4 regions of the Yersinia hibernica genome follow, and region 3 is predicted to be linked to each of the others. Evidence: riboswitches for the same ligand, from Rfam matches in the RefSeq annotation. Region 3 holds a riboswitch; each other region holds the start of a gene.

Region 1 (3,661 bases), 450 kb from region 3:
GCCGTGAGTTGGATATGCATGATGTGATTGGTAGCCTGACCCGATTAATCCCCCAACCTCTCTTTGCACATATTACGGCGGTGCGCTCCCCCACGCCGTATGTGATTGATGTGCATCTCAGTACCCCAGATAGCTGGCTGCCGTGGTTATTGGGCAGTGTGCACGCCATGATCTTGCCGCAAGAGTGGGAAAATCAACCGGACTTCCGGCGACATCCTATTGGCACTGGCCCTTATTCGGTGATTCGTAATCACCACAGCCAATTGAAAATTCAGGCGTTTGACAACTATTTTGGTTTCCGCGCATTGGTTGATGAAGTCAATATCTGGGTCTTACCGGAGCTATCTGAGGAGCTGGTTTACTCTGGAGTGCAATTGCAGGCGGACGATACCAGTAAAAATGAGCTGGAAAGCCGCTTGGAAGAAGGATGCTACTTTTTGTTATTCGACCAGCGCTCTCCCCAGACTTGCCCTCCCGAGACCCGCCGTTGGCTGTGTGAACTGATAACCCCGGTCGCCCTGCTCAGTCACGCCGATCCTTTTTATCAGCACTACTGGTCGCCCGCCTACGGCATGTTGCCGCGCTGGCACCACAACCGGCTCACCGCATTGGAAGCGAAACCCGAAGGTTTGACCGAGCTGACGCTGACTTTTTACAGTGATCATTCCGAATTTGATGCTATCAGCCAAACACTGACCCAGTTGCTGGCCGCCCAAGGCGTAACATTGAAAATACAAATAGTGGATTACACTCAATGGTATCAGGGGGATGCGCAGAGTGATATTTGGCTTGGCAGCGCCAACTTCTACTTGCCGCTGGAGTTTTCCCTCTTCGCCACCTTGTATGAACTGCCGCTACTGCAATATTGCCTGGACGAGGAACTACACCAAGATGTTGAATTATGGCGTAATAATGCTCTTCCCATGGCGGAATGGAGCCAACGATTGGTCAGCCAGAATCAATTCCATCCGCTGTTCCATCACTGGCTAGAATTATATGGCCAGCACAGTATGCGCGGGGTGCGCATGAACACATTAGGATGGTTTGACTTCAAATCCGCCTGGTTTACACCGCCAGAGGGATAAAGCGGCTTTCACCCGTCCAGATTAATCTCTACAATAGCGCCGTCTCAACGGGGTGCTAAAGGGGGTTTTTCCCCATTTGGCTGAGAGTAAACCCGTCGAACCTGATCCGGTTAACACCGGCGAAGGGATTTGAGAAAGAGAACATCGCCCCCACGCGGCTGATGTTAGCTACCGCCTCAGATACCTTTGCCACCTTTATTCCTAAGGAGTGCAAAGTGTTTAAATGTATGATTCCCTGTTTGTTTTTACTCTCTGCGGCGGCAGTTGCTGCGGATAAACCGACATTGACGGTGTATACCTATGACTCCTTTGCCGCCGACTGGGGCCCTGGGCCGGCGATAAAAAAAGCCTTTGAAGCAGAGTGTGATTGCCAACTGAAATTTGTCGCGCTGGAAGACGGGGTTTCGCTGCTAAACCGCCTGCGGATGGAGGGCAAAAATAGTCAGGCCGATGTGATTTTAGGTTTGGATAACAATCTGGTTCAAGCCGCAGAGCAAACCGGGTTATTTGCGCCAAATCAGGTAGATACCAGCCAGCTGACTTTGCCGGAAAAGTGGCAGAATAAAACTTTCGTCCCCTATGATTATGGCTATTTTGCTTTTGTATATGACAAAAACAAATTGCAAAACCCGCCCAAAAGCCTGCAAGAATTGGTCGACAGCAGCGCGCCGTGGAAAATCATTTATCAAGACCCGCGCACCAGCACCCCAGGCCTCGGTTTAATGCTGTGGATGCAAAAAGTGTATGGCGATAAAGCCCCGCAAGCATGGCAGCAACTGGCGAAAAAAACGGTCACCGTGACCAAAGGCTGGAGCGAAGCTTATGGTCTGTTCCTCAAAGGTGAGGGGGACTTAGTGCTCAGCTACACCACCTCCCCGGCTTATCATCTGATTGAAGAAAAGAAAGCTAACTATGCCGCGGCTGATTTTAGCGAAGGCCACTATTTACAAGTGGAAGTGGCTGGCATGGTCGCGTCGAGCAAACAACCAGAGCTGGCACAGCGCTTTATGCAGTTTATCGTCACCCCGGCATTTCAAAATCATATCCCGACCGGTAACTGGATGTATCCGGTGATAAAAATGGATTTACCGGCCGGATTTGACACCCTGACAGTGCCGCAAAAAGCATTGCAATTTGATGCAAAAGACGTGGCTGATAATCGTGGCAAATGGGTTCAAGCATGGCAATCCGCCGTCAGCCGCTGATCCCCGCCTGGCTGTGGCCGGGGCTACTGGCCGCCTTGCTGATAGTCGGTGTCGCGCTGCTGGCGTTCGGCGCTATCTGGCGTCACGCCCCTGCGGCAGACTGGCAAAGCATCTGGCATGATAGCTATTTGTGGCATGTGATTCGTTTCACTTTCTGGCAAGCATTTCTCTCTGCACTGCTGTCGGTCACCCCGGCGATTTTTCTGGCCCGGGCCTTATATCGCCGCCGCTTCCCCGGCCGCCAACTGATGCTGCGCTTATGCGCGATGACGTTGGTGCTGCCAGTGCTGGTCGCCATCTTTGGCATTTTGACCGTTTATGGCCGCCAAGGGTGGCTGGCGGGGTTATTTGGCTGGCTGGGGCTGGAATACCGCTTCTCACCTTATGGTTTGCCCGGGATTTTACTGGCGCATATCTTCTTTAATATGCCACTGGCGACCCGCCTACTCTTGCAGTCATTGGAAAACATTGCCGTGGAACAGCGCCAATTAGCCGCACAGTTGGGCATGAATGGCTGGCAGCATTTCCGGCTCGTCGAGTGGCCCTATTTACGCCGCCAGATTCTGCCCACCGCTGCACTGATTTTTATGCTGTGTTTCGCCAGCTTCGCCACCGTGCTCTCTTTAGGCGGCGGGCCGCAAGCTACCACAATCGAGCTGGCTATCTATCAAGCGCTCAGTTATGACTACGATTTAGGGCGCGCGGCATTACTGGCACTGATTCAACTGAGTTGCTGCCTCGGCTTGGTGGTGCTGAGCCAACGGCTAAACTCGGTGTTGGCGGTGGGCAATACCCATGGGCAAAGTTGGCGCAACCCGCAAGACAGTTATGGCGCGCGCCTTGGCGACACACTGTTAATTGGCGCGGCATTATTATTGATGGTGCCGCCATTGCTGGCCGTCGTGATTGATGGCAGCAATAAAACCATGCTGACAGTGTTGCAGCAACCGGCACTGTGGCAAGCTTTCTTCACCTCTCTGGTCATCGCCATTGGGGCCGGATTATTATGTATTACCCTGACCATGATGCTGTTGTGGAGCAGCCGTGAATTGAAACTGCGCCAGCACGCAGCTTACGGGCAAGCATTGGAAGTCAGCGGGATGGTGATTCTGGCGATGCCGGGCATTGTGTTGGCGACCGGCTTTTTCTTATTGCTTAATGACACCCTGGGTTTGCCACAATCCCCTTACGCGCTGGTGATGTTGACCAATGCGCTGATGGCCGTGCCCTATGCTTTAAAAGTGCTGGATAATCCGATGCGGGACCTTGCCTGGCGCTACACACCGCTGTGCTTATCACTGGATATTCGCGGCTGGCACCGTTTGCGCCATATTGAGCTAAGTGCGCTGAAACGCCCGCTGGCTCAAGCAC
Region 2 (3,661 bases), 1.7 Mb from region 3:
TCGGCTCAGCATTCAGTCGATTGAATTTCGTATCCCTAAAGTGGTGTTATGGATGAGTTTTCGCCGCAAACCCCGCACCATGGAGTTAATTACCTACGAAACACTGGGCGACCAACCAAGTGGCATGCAGCAATACCGTAATATCCTCGACGAGGAATTACGCCAACAACTGGACAGTGATTGGCGTGGTCTGAATGATTATTTGGGTGCGGCTTGTTGGCAAATTGAAAATAACGTCCCATTGTGGCAACAAGCGCAGCAAGAAATAACATTGGATGCCATCAACCAGCTCGCTGCGGCCCCAGTTTTCCGGGCCAAAAACTTACAATCTGATGAAAATTATGCTGGCTTCTGGGCGGGAGAATACTTTTTTGCCGTCAGGCAACCGACTGCAGATAACCCATTGCCAGCATTACAGATTTCCTGGCGGGAAGATGAAAAAAGCATCGGCAGCTATCAGTTCGACTGGATCAAAGATGAAGCAGATAATCCGAAACTGTTACTGTGTATTCGCCCGCGTAAAGGTGCTAAAAGTTACTTGCTTAACCGTTTTGATGCTGATCATTTGCAGCGTGCCATCGCGATGTTTGCGATGACACAGCGCTATTTACTGACGCAGTAATCGCGGTAACGCCAAGCACTCAGGGTTACCACCATTGATGGAAATGATGTACCGGCCCGACCCCCTGCCCCACCTCGAGGGTGTCTGCCTGCTCCAGCGCCCCTTGCAGATAATTTTTGGCCGCACTCACCGTGTCCGCCCAATTGGTGTGCCGCGGCCGCAAGGCGGCGAGGGCGGCCGATAAAGTGCACCCGGTGCCGTGGGTATGTCGGGTATCAACCCGGCGAGTGACAAAACGCTGTTCGCCCTGTGCGGTGAACAGCCAATCCGGGCTTTCCTCACCACTCAAATGCCCACCTTTCATCAATACCCCCTGACAACCTAATGCTAACAATGCCCGCCCCTGCTCACACATTTCATGCTCATTATGTGCAGGCTGACAATTGAGTAATGCTGCAGCCTCCGGCAAATTAGGGGTTATCAGGGCCACCTGGGGAATCAGTAAACGGCGCACCGCATCAACCGCCTCGGGTGCCAACAATGGATCACCACTTTTGGCAACCATCACGGTGTCTAGCACCACAAATGGAATCGGGTAACGGCGCAGTTGCGTGGTGACAACATCGACAATCTCAGCATTTGCCAACATGCCAATCTTGGCGCTATCGATACGCACATCACTCAGCACAGAATCCATTTGAGCAGCAACAAAATCCGGCTCGATAGAGTAAACCGACTGCACACCACGGGTATTTTGCGCTACCAAAGCGGTGATAACACTGGTGCCAAAGGCCTGTAGCGCAGAAAAGGTTTTTAAATCAGCTTGAATACCCGCCCCTCCGCTCGGGTCAGTTCCGGCGATGGTGAGTGCATTAATTCGCTTCATGAATAAGCCCCCGCAGATATATCAGCAGGTAAGCAGGCCAATAGTGTGGTGGGAATGGGCATAACTGAAGAAAAAACGGCAGGTTGAAGCAACATATTCCTCCTAACCGGCGGTCAAGAAGGCGGTACCCAGCGGTGCCGAGACTTCCCTACGCTGGCATAATCCAGATCAGGTAATACGGGTAATATCTCAGCCATCCCACAATTTGTGACAGGCACCCCGAGTCAGAATTGTTATTATCACGGGCTGATGGTAGAAGATCAATCACCTATTAGCTCATCCAATGATTAGTGCCACCGATTATTTATGTAACCAGATGATAAATATAAAAATCATCAAATTTCAAGAGAGTGAGCGGCCGCCTTACATTTGGCCGCAGGCGGGCCTCAAACACCACGAGAAATAGTCATAAATCCAAGTAAGGTATAATACTGATTTATAAAGCCCCTTATTTATTTCAATAAAATTCACATGCTATAGTGAAAATTAATTCAGCGAAAAGGATAATAAATATGACAGGATTCACGACTGCAATATCTTCAGACCGACCACCAATACTTCGATTAACTTGGCGTAACTCGCCTGAAACACTATTAAAAAATCATGCTATTCACGAATTAATATCTCACTATAATAATGGTAGTGAAAATAAAAAAGCCGAAATAGAGAAATCAGCAATAAATCATATAATTAACATTTGCAGCAACCTTAATTATGTTGCTAATGACAACATACAAAATAAATCAGTTAATACCGCCACTAAGCTGGTTGAGTTTTTTTCAGGTCAAAATGACATTCGCAATAAAATTGAGTTAGCAAAAGAAATAAAAACCATTCGTCAGCTTGATTTTTCAGTGCTAAACAAAGAGGACATCAATGGTCGCCTCCAAACTCTCAAGCGTTATATTGATGTTATCCTGCCAGAGGAGAAAACTCAGTCTAAATATCTTACTCAACCAGAGAATAAATGCGCAGAAGGAAAACCACTCACTGAAAATATGCAAACCACGGCTCCAATCCGCAAATCAATAGATAATACATTATCCTGCAGGGTCAAAACCCAAGGAGAATATATTTCATTACAACCAGATTCAGGTGAAAATAAAAATAATGAGAATATTATTGCTCGGTTTTTTCCCAATTTAATAGCTTCTTTATTTTATATAAACTCCCCGCACAGATAGATTAAAAATAAGGGAGCCTAAGCTCCCTACTACATACTTATAAATGATTGATAAATGACTCTCGCGCAATGTTTTCGCATCGCCATATTTTATATTTTGCACTGATTGGTCAAACTGTCACAAGGGCTGAAATAAGGCCATTCTTTGATCAAAACCACCTAATACCCGCCACGGCTGGAAAAATTCCAGCTAATAGTGAATAACGTACACCATACTTTAATTATGACGGTGAGTTACTCCCCCACTCGATCAATACTTCAACACGATTGAGAACATGTGCAGCTTGATACCAAATTTTGCTGTATTCAGATGAGCTATAAGTATGTAAAAATTCAACTAATAGCGCTTTTGTTTGTTCTAATACAGCACTGTCAACGGGCTTATCTTTATTTTTCTCCAGAAGAGTGTCCAGTGCTTCAATTTTTTGCAAGAAAGCAGTCAGTTCATCAGTCCATTCATCGCTATATAACCTATATACTATTCGTATCAGTAACCAAGGAATGTAATAACGACTGAGATGGGTATTCTGTACGTGATAATCAGTTGAAGACCAACTGGTATCTGCTCCTGTGCAATGAGTATCCTTGTTATCAATTATGTTTTTTAGTTCACACACCCTCTTTTCCATATCAAGGCTATAAGCCAGTGCCTGATTACTAGTCAATATTGCATCCTGAGGTTTTCGCTCATTAAAATTGATAGCTTTGCCAATGAGCACCCCTGGTTTTGGCCCAATCAATGTACCACGATAGGTTGTCCTTTGCGGTTTATCATTGGTAAAAAAGTGCAGAACTTTATTTTCATACCCATTAACTAAATAGCGATAACCTTGGTCTGCCATAAAATTCCATCGATGAGTATACATATTATAAGCGACACCGTTATCACAATGATATGTAATGGAGTTATCACTATAGCTACTGCGATCATAGGAGAAATAAACTGCCAAATGTTCTTCATCACTATTATTTAGCAATGAAAGGCAGGATGTCTCTGCTAATTTCCTATCTTGACTTAACTTATTGTAAG
Region 3 (3,661 bases):
ATTTAGCAGCTCCTTAGGATCATGGCGCAGCTCACCGCTGGCATACTCCGCCATAAACGCCATCATCAGTGAATGCGGGAATGGCCACGGCTGCGATGTCACATAACGCAGGTTTTTAATGTGGATATTACTTTCTTCCAACACTTCACGGGACACCGCCTGCTCCAGTGTTTCGCCCACTTCGACAAACCCGGCCAATACGGTGTTAATGCCACCGCGATGACGAACATGCTGCGCCAATAAAATTTCATCGCCACGGCGAATGGCCACAATCACGCAAGGGGCAATTTGCGGATAATAACGTTCACGACAGTGATTACACAGGCAGGCCCATTCAGTGCGGCTGGCATGCATTTGATGGCCACAATAGCCACAATAGCGGTGAGATCGGTAAAACTCCGCTAATTGCACCCCACGCCCCGCTAATTGGAACAAGCCGCGATCGACATCCAGTAATTGTCGTACTGATCCCATGTCGGTGGACATCTGTTGGCGAATAAGCCAAACATCCTGCCCTTGCCATTCACCAATCTGTCTGGCGGTTGCGCCCTGTAATGACCAATTGGCGGCATGACCTTGCGGCAATTCCCCTTTTGGTAGCCATAATTTGTTTTCATGACTGACAATCCACCAGCCACTTTCTTTACCTGTAAGTTGTAGTTCCATATCGTTGTTGCACAACCTCGACTTCACTGGCAATCTAGAATCCGGCTTGTTACATTTTTGTAACCCATATTAATGTATTCTTACACATGGAGTCGCTCATGCTAAACCGACTGGAAAGCCTGACTCAACGCGTTGGCGGCAGTAATGAATTAATTGATCAATGGCTTCATGCACGTAAAGAACTGCTCGTTTCGTATTGCACAGTGATCGGTATTAAGCCGCAAAAAGAAAAGCATACCCCGCTTAATGAGAAAGCGCTGGAGAACTTTTGCTATAACCTGGTGGATTATCTCTCCTCCGGGCATTTTCATATCTACGATAGAATTATCAAACAGGTAGAAGGGGCGTCCAGCCCAAAAATGGCGCTGACGACCAAAGTGTATCCCGCGTTAAAAAATAACACTCAAACTATCATGGCATTTCATGATCGTTATACAAACATTGAGATAGACCAAGATAGCTGCACTGAGTTTCAACAGGCTTTATCCGATATCGGCGAAGCACTCGATGCCAGATTCAGGCTAGAAGATCAATTAATTCAATGGGCCGCCGAGTCATGGCAAGCCGCTCAGCCAGTGGGGCAAGCAGGCCAGGTCAAATAACCCACATCAGCACGGGCTTGTAGTTTTAATTCAACCTCGTATAGTAAGGGCTCTTGTCGGAGTGCCTAGCACCTGCTTTCTTAGGGAAGCAAACGCAGGCTGAGACCGTTAATTCGGGATCCGCGGAACCTGATCGGGTTAATACCCGCGAAGGGAACAAGAGTAATTTATCGCTACAGGCCCGTCCTCCCCTTACCGGTGGCGGCCGTTCACTGGCAAACATCGTTACTCCCGCCAAGCTCCAGACAAGCAATTTTCCCTATAAACCACACTGGTAGGAATTTGCTATGTCTAAAAATATTGCTCAAAACTCATCACCCGCGCGTCAAGTTACCCCACGAAAACAAGTGCGCGCCGAAGCACAACAATTTATCGACACCCTGCAAGGGGTGACTTTCCCCAACTCGCGACGTATTTATCTGCAAGGCTCGCGCCCCGATATTCAAGTTCCGATGCGCGAGATCCAGCTCAGCCCGACATTGATCGGCGGCAGCAAAGACACGCCGAGTTATGAAGATAACCAAGCAATTCCGGTTTATGACACCTCCGGCCCTTATGGCGACCCGAGCGCTAAACTGGATGTCCATGCCGGCTTACCCAAGTTGCGCACAAGTTGGATAGCCGACCGGCAGGATACCGAGGCGCTGACCAGCCTCAGCTCGGGCTTTACTCAGCAACGTTTGGCTGATGAGGGTTTGGATCATTTACGTTTTGAGCATTTGCCTCGCCCGCAAAAAGCCATTAATGGCAAATGCGTGACTCAATTGCATTACGCCAGAGCCGGTAAAGTGACGCCGGAGATGGAATTTATCGCCATTCGCGAAAATATGGGCCGTGAGCGGATTCGCGGTGAAGTCTTACGCCACCAGCATCCCGGGCAAGCCTTTGGTGCTAACTTGCCGGAAAACATCACGCCGGAGTTTGTTCGCCAAGAAGTGGCGGCTGGTCGGGCCATAATTCCCGCCAATATTAACCACCCTGAATCTGAGCCGATGATTATTGGTCGCAACTTTTTGGTGAAAGTGAACGCCAACATTGGTAACTCAGCGGTGACATCCTCCATTGAAGAAGAAGTGGAAAAGCTGGTGTGGTCTACCCGCTGGGGCGCAGATACCGTGATGGATTTGTCCACCGGCCGCTATATTCATGAAACTCGTGAATGGATTTTGCGTAACAGTCCGGTCCCTATCGGCACCGTGCCCATCTATCAGGCGCTGGAGAAAGTCAATGGCGTGGCGGAGAACCTGAGCTGGGAGATATCCCGCGATACCTTGTTAGAACAAGCCGAGCAAGGGGTTGATTACTTTACGATTCATGCGGGCGTGTTGCTGCGTTATGTGCCGATGACCGCCAAACGGCTCACCGGAATTGTCTCCCGTGGTGGGTCAATTATGGCGAAATGGTGCCTCTCCCATCATCAGGAAAACTTCCTCTACCAGCACTTTCGCGAGATTTGCCAAATTTGCGCCGCCTATGATGTTTCATTATCACTCGGTGATGGTCTGCGTCCTGGATCTATTCAGGATGCCAATGATGAAGCCCAATTTGCCGAGCTGCATACCCTCGGAGAATTGACCAAAATTGCCTGGGAGTATGACGTGCAGGTGATGATTGAAGGCCCGGGGCATGTGCCAATGCAGATGATTCGCCGCAACATGACCGAGGAGCTGGAGCATTGCCACGAAGCACCATTTTATACCTTAGGCCCATTGACCACAGATATTGCCCCCGGCTATGACCACTTCACCTCGGGTATTGGCGCCGCCATGATTGGCTGGTTTGGTTGCGCCATGCTGTGTTATGTCACCCCGAAAGAGCACCTTGGCCTACCCAACAAAGATGATGTAAAGCAAGGGCTTATCACTTATAAAATTGCTGCTCATGCGGCAGATCTGGCCAAGGGCCACCCCGGCGCACAGATCCGCGATAATGCCATGTCAAAAGCCCGCTTCGAATTCCGCTGGGAAGATCAGTTCAATTTGGCTCTTGATCCAGACACTGCGCGGGCTTATCACGATGAAACCCTGCCGCAAGAGTCCGGCAAAGTGGCGCATTTCTGCTCAATGTGTGGGCCGAAATTCTGCTCCATGAAGATTTCGCAGGAGGTGCGCGACTATGCGGCTAAGCAAGAATTGGCGGCAGCGCAAGAAACTGCGGCTCACCCCATTGAGATTTTACAATCCGGTATGGAGCAGATGTCAGCCGAGTTCCGCTCCCGTGGCAGTGAGCTATATCACCGCCCAGCCCATCTGACCACGGAGGCCAATAATGAACCCATCTGATAATGCTTCATTTTCTGCTGAACAAGGTTTCCCAATCACCAAGCAGCGCCTTGGGCTATATCCGGTTGTCGACTCATTGTTGTGGATAGAGCGGCTGCTGGCCGTGGGTGT
Region 4 (3,661 bases), 1.1 Mb from region 3:
CTAACGTTTTCTGACTGACTCGCTGAGTAGGTGTTGATCTCGGGTAATAAACTAGCGGAGTATAATAAACACCAGTATATTGTTTGGCATTAAAATTAGGCGAAACCCATCGCAATATTTTCTGACCACTTGCGGATTCTGTCTCTTGTAATTTGCTGTAATCACTGAGGAAACCAGAGTATTGCGCACTGGTCGTCACTTTTGAGGCGCATCCTGCCACTAATATCCCGACGGCAAATAGCGCCGCTATCTTATAACTATTCAGAATGGCCATTATATTTTCCTATATGTTTATTAGGGGACTCAAAACAGGTATGTAGAAAAAGACCAAGAAGACAAAAAGATGAGAATGTTCTCCATTTAAATTTTAAACCATGGAAAAACATTTGCTGAATATAAATTAAAAGCCTCCGCAGAGGCTTATATTAGATTTAATCTGAGAATAAAACTGTGGTGAGAAGGAGATAAAATCAAGCAGAATTAATACGCCAAGGTGTCCAATTGATACAAGCCATCAAGGAATGCAGGAATAAAGCTCCCCGGCCCGGCAACGCGTTGAGATACCTGCCCGCCCACTTGCGACATAATCCGGCAAGCGGTGGCAACATGGTGTAGACGATCACCTTGCAGCGCACTGAACGCCGCCACCACCGCAGAGAGCGCACACCCGGTACCGACCACCCGAGTCATTAGCTTATCACCGCCAGTCACCGCAAAAACACGCTGACCATCAGTGATGTAATCAACTTCACCGGTTATTGCAACGACCGTCCGGGCCTGTGTTGCCAATTGACGAGCAGCAGGCAAAGCCGCCAGTGAAGTATCCACGCTATCAACCCCGCGCCCCATCGTTGCGATGCCACTCAATGCCATGATTTCCGACGCATTACCGCGTATTGCTACAGGCTTGAGCAGAAGTAATTCTTTAGCAAAATCAGTGCGATATGCCAGCCCACCGACAGCAACCGGGTCCAGCACCCAAGGAGTCCCCACCTGATTGGCGGCGCTGATTGCCGCCAACATGGATTCCGCTCGCGCCCGATGCAACGTACCAATATTGATAAGTAAACTGTTGGCCATGGCACTAAATTGCGCCGCCTCTTCAGGTTCAACCACCATCGCCGGAAAAGCCCCCAACGCCAGTAGCACATTGGCAGTAAATGACTGCACCACTTCATTCGTCAAGCAATGCACTAATGGGGGAGTGGCTCGAAATTGTTGCAGACTGGCGGCGGCCAGTGTGTCAGGGAATAGAACCGGTGTGACTGATGTGTCAGTGTGAATAGTCTTCATAATGCCCCCACCAGCGAACAAGAGGGGGTATCGGTGTTTAAGATACCTCGACTTCCCTCCGCTGGCATAATCCAGATCAGGTCATACGGGTATTATCTCAGCCCCCCTGTTACGAGGTGGCACCCCGAGTCAATGAACTTCATTTTTAACACAACCAGCCATACTCATCACCCAGAATTATTCTATTCTGCAAAGTTTTAGTGGCTGGCATTAGCATATTATTAGCTGCGCGCAGCGGCGATCAGCGCCTGCCCCAGCGCTAAGCCACCATCGCCGGCCGGCAAGCGCTGCGGCATCAATAATTTGAAGTCATGCAGTTGCTCGCTGAGTAATTCGCGCAGTAAGCGGTTATGTAACACACCGCCAGAAAATGCAATGGTATCAATATTATAACGCTGTGCCGCTTGGCGAGCCAATGTGGCGAAGCCCTGTGCCAGTGCGAAGTGGAAAGCATAAGCCCGCTCAGCCGGTGAGGCATCAAAAGCCAGCCATTGCTGCCAGAAAGTGGCTAAGTCCAATTGGTGAGCGCGCAGTGGCAAAGTGACGGGCGGAACTGTGCGAGGACTTTGCCATGCCAGCGCCTCCAACAAACAAGCGGCCTCGCCTTCCCAACTGATAGCCTGTGGCACAATATTCAGCGCCGCCGCCACCGCATCAAATAATCGTCCCGCAGATGAAGCCGGCGGTGCATTAATGCCACGCGCAATGGCCCGCACCAGCACTTCAGCTTGCGGCAAAGGGATTGCCGCGGCTTGCGGAAAATGTTGCCAATTCGGCACAAAGCGCTGCAATTGCGCCAATAAATTGCGCCATGGCTGGCGAGAAGCCAGATCCCCGCCGGGTAAGGCCACCGCAGGCAAACCGCCCACATATTCACAATTCTCATAATCTACCCGCAAACATTCGCCGCCCCATAAATGACCATCAGCACCATACCCCAGCCCATCCAGCGCCAAACCGATTACCGCCCCACCCTGGCGCGGCCAGCCATGTTCCGCCAAACAAGCGGCCAAATGCGCATGATGATGCAGTACTTCGATACAAGGAATATTCTGCTGTGCAGCCCACTCTTTACCGAGCCGGTGACTGACATAACCGGGGTGTGCATCCACCACCATCGCCTGTGGGGTGAAATGATAAATATCGCAAAATAGCGCTAATAATTGCTGCTGTTGCCGCGCAATATCACCATCGGTCAGATCCCCCAAGTGCTGACTCAGCACCGCATTGCTGTCACGCAGTAAGCAGAAAGTGTTTTTCATATCAGCCCCGAGGGCCAACATGGCCGGTTGCTGACTAAATCCCGGCGGCAGCTCGAAAGCATCCGGCACATAGCCCCGGGCGCGGCGCAACATTTCCGCCCCATATGGGGTAAAACGCACCAGCGAGTCATCGGCCCGCTGCACAATGTCCCGGTCGTGCAATAGCCAGTGGTCGGCAATCTCATTCAGCGCGCTTAAGGCCTGTTCATTACTCAGGGCCGGTGGCTTGCCGCTGCCATTGCCGGAGGTCATCACCAATGGGCGCGCGACCTGTTGCAGCAGCAAATGTTGTAGCGGATTGGCGGGCAGCATGATGCCGATTTCCGCTAACGTTGGGGCAATGGCGGCGCTGAGTGGGCTGTTTGGTTGCTTAGCGGCTAAAACAATGGGGGCCGCCGGGCTGCGTAATAAGCGCAATAAAGATTTATTATCAGCATCTTGCACACAATTTTTCAGCCAGTTCGTATTGGGTAACATCACCGCCAGCGGCTTGGTGGGCCGCTGTTTACGTGCGCGTAAACGGGCCACCGCCGCGGAATTGGTCGCATCGGCGGCCAGATGAAAACCGCCCAATCCTTTGACGGCCACAATGTCACCCGCCAACAGCGCAACAGCGGCTTGCTCCAGCGCAGAGAAGCCATGGGCCACGGCCTGCCCGTCCGCTCCGGTTAGCCACAGTCGCGGGCCACAATCCGCACAAGCATTGGGCTGAGCATGGAAACGGCGGTCTGCGGGGTGGTCATATTCGGCCTGACACGCCGCACACAATGGGAACTTGCCCATGGCGGTATAGGGCCGGTCGTAAGGCATGCGGTGGATAATAGTAAAACGCGGGCCACAATGGGTGCAGTTGATAAACGGGTAGTGGTAGCGGCGATTGGCCGGGTCATTCATTTCACTCAAACACACATCACAAGTTGCGGCATCTGGCACAATTTGAGTATCCATCTGCCCAGCCCCGCTGTGATGAATCACGAAATCCTGCGGGGGTTGTTCCCAGTGATAGGGTGCGCTGATGAGGCTATCAATGCGCGCCAATGGTGGGCAATCTTGCGGCAATGCCTGCAAAAAATCGCTCACTGCGGGTGATTGCCACAAATGAACCG

The links. Region 3 has a riboswitch for thiamine pyrophosphate ahead of thiC (phosphomethylpyrimidine synthase ThiC). Riboswitches for the same ligand answer to the same signal wherever they lie in the genome.
Positions count from the first base shown of each region.
Region 1: it holds a riboswitch for thiamine pyrophosphate, as region 3 does, so the genes downstream of both, thiB (thiamine ABC transporter substrate binding subunit) here and thiC (phosphomethylpyrimidine synthase ThiC) in region 3, are expected to answer to the same signal.
Region 2: it holds a riboswitch for thiamine pyrophosphate, as region 3 does, so the genes downstream of both, thiD (bifunctional hydroxymethylpyrimidine kinase/phosphomethylpyrimidine kinase) here and thiC (phosphomethylpyrimidine synthase ThiC) in region 3, are expected to answer to the same signal.
Region 4: it holds a riboswitch for thiamine pyrophosphate, as region 3 does, so the genes downstream of both, thiM (hydroxyethylthiazole kinase) here and thiC (phosphomethylpyrimidine synthase ThiC) in region 3, are expected to answer to the same signal.

Region 1 covers NZ_CP032487.1:789,692-793,352, reverse strand. Annotated here, with positions in the region: gene sgrR (HTH-type transcriptional regulator SgrR) at 1-1,085, shown strand, start outside; TPP riboswitch at 1,124-1,231, shown strand; gene thiB (thiamine ABC transporter substrate binding subunit) at 1,301-2,290, shown strand; gene thiP (thiamine/thiamine pyrophosphate ABC transporter permease ThiP) at 2,266-3,661, shown strand, end outside.
Region 2 covers NZ_CP032487.1:3,392,167-3,395,827, forward strand. Annotated here, with positions in the region: gene D5F51_RS15975 (hypothetical protein) at 1-622, shown strand, start outside; gene thiD (bifunctional hydroxymethylpyrimidine kinase/phosphomethylpyrimidine kinase) at 648-1,448, opposite strand; TPP riboswitch at 1,577-1,680, opposite strand; gene D5F51_RS15985 (hypothetical protein) at 1,961-2,632, shown strand; gene D5F51_RS15990 (hypothetical protein) at 2,853-3,661, opposite strand, start outside.
Region 3 covers NZ_CP032487.1:336,307-339,967, reverse strand. Annotated here, with positions in the region: gene nudC (NAD(+) diphosphatase) at 1-666, opposite strand, end outside; gene rsd (sigma D regulator) at 765-1,268, shown strand; TPP riboswitch at 1,316-1,441, shown strand; gene thiC (phosphomethylpyrimidine synthase ThiC) at 1,556-3,550, shown strand; gene thiE (thiamine phosphate synthase) at 3,537-3,661, shown strand, end outside.
Region 4 covers NZ_CP032487.1:4,020,478-4,024,138, forward strand. Annotated here, with positions in the region: gene D5F51_RS18930 (DUF3313 domain-containing protein) at 1-274, opposite strand, end outside; gene thiM (hydroxyethylthiazole kinase) at 481-1,293, opposite strand; TPP riboswitch at 1,330-1,430, opposite strand; gene hypF (carbamoyltransferase HypF) at 1,515-3,661, opposite strand, start outside.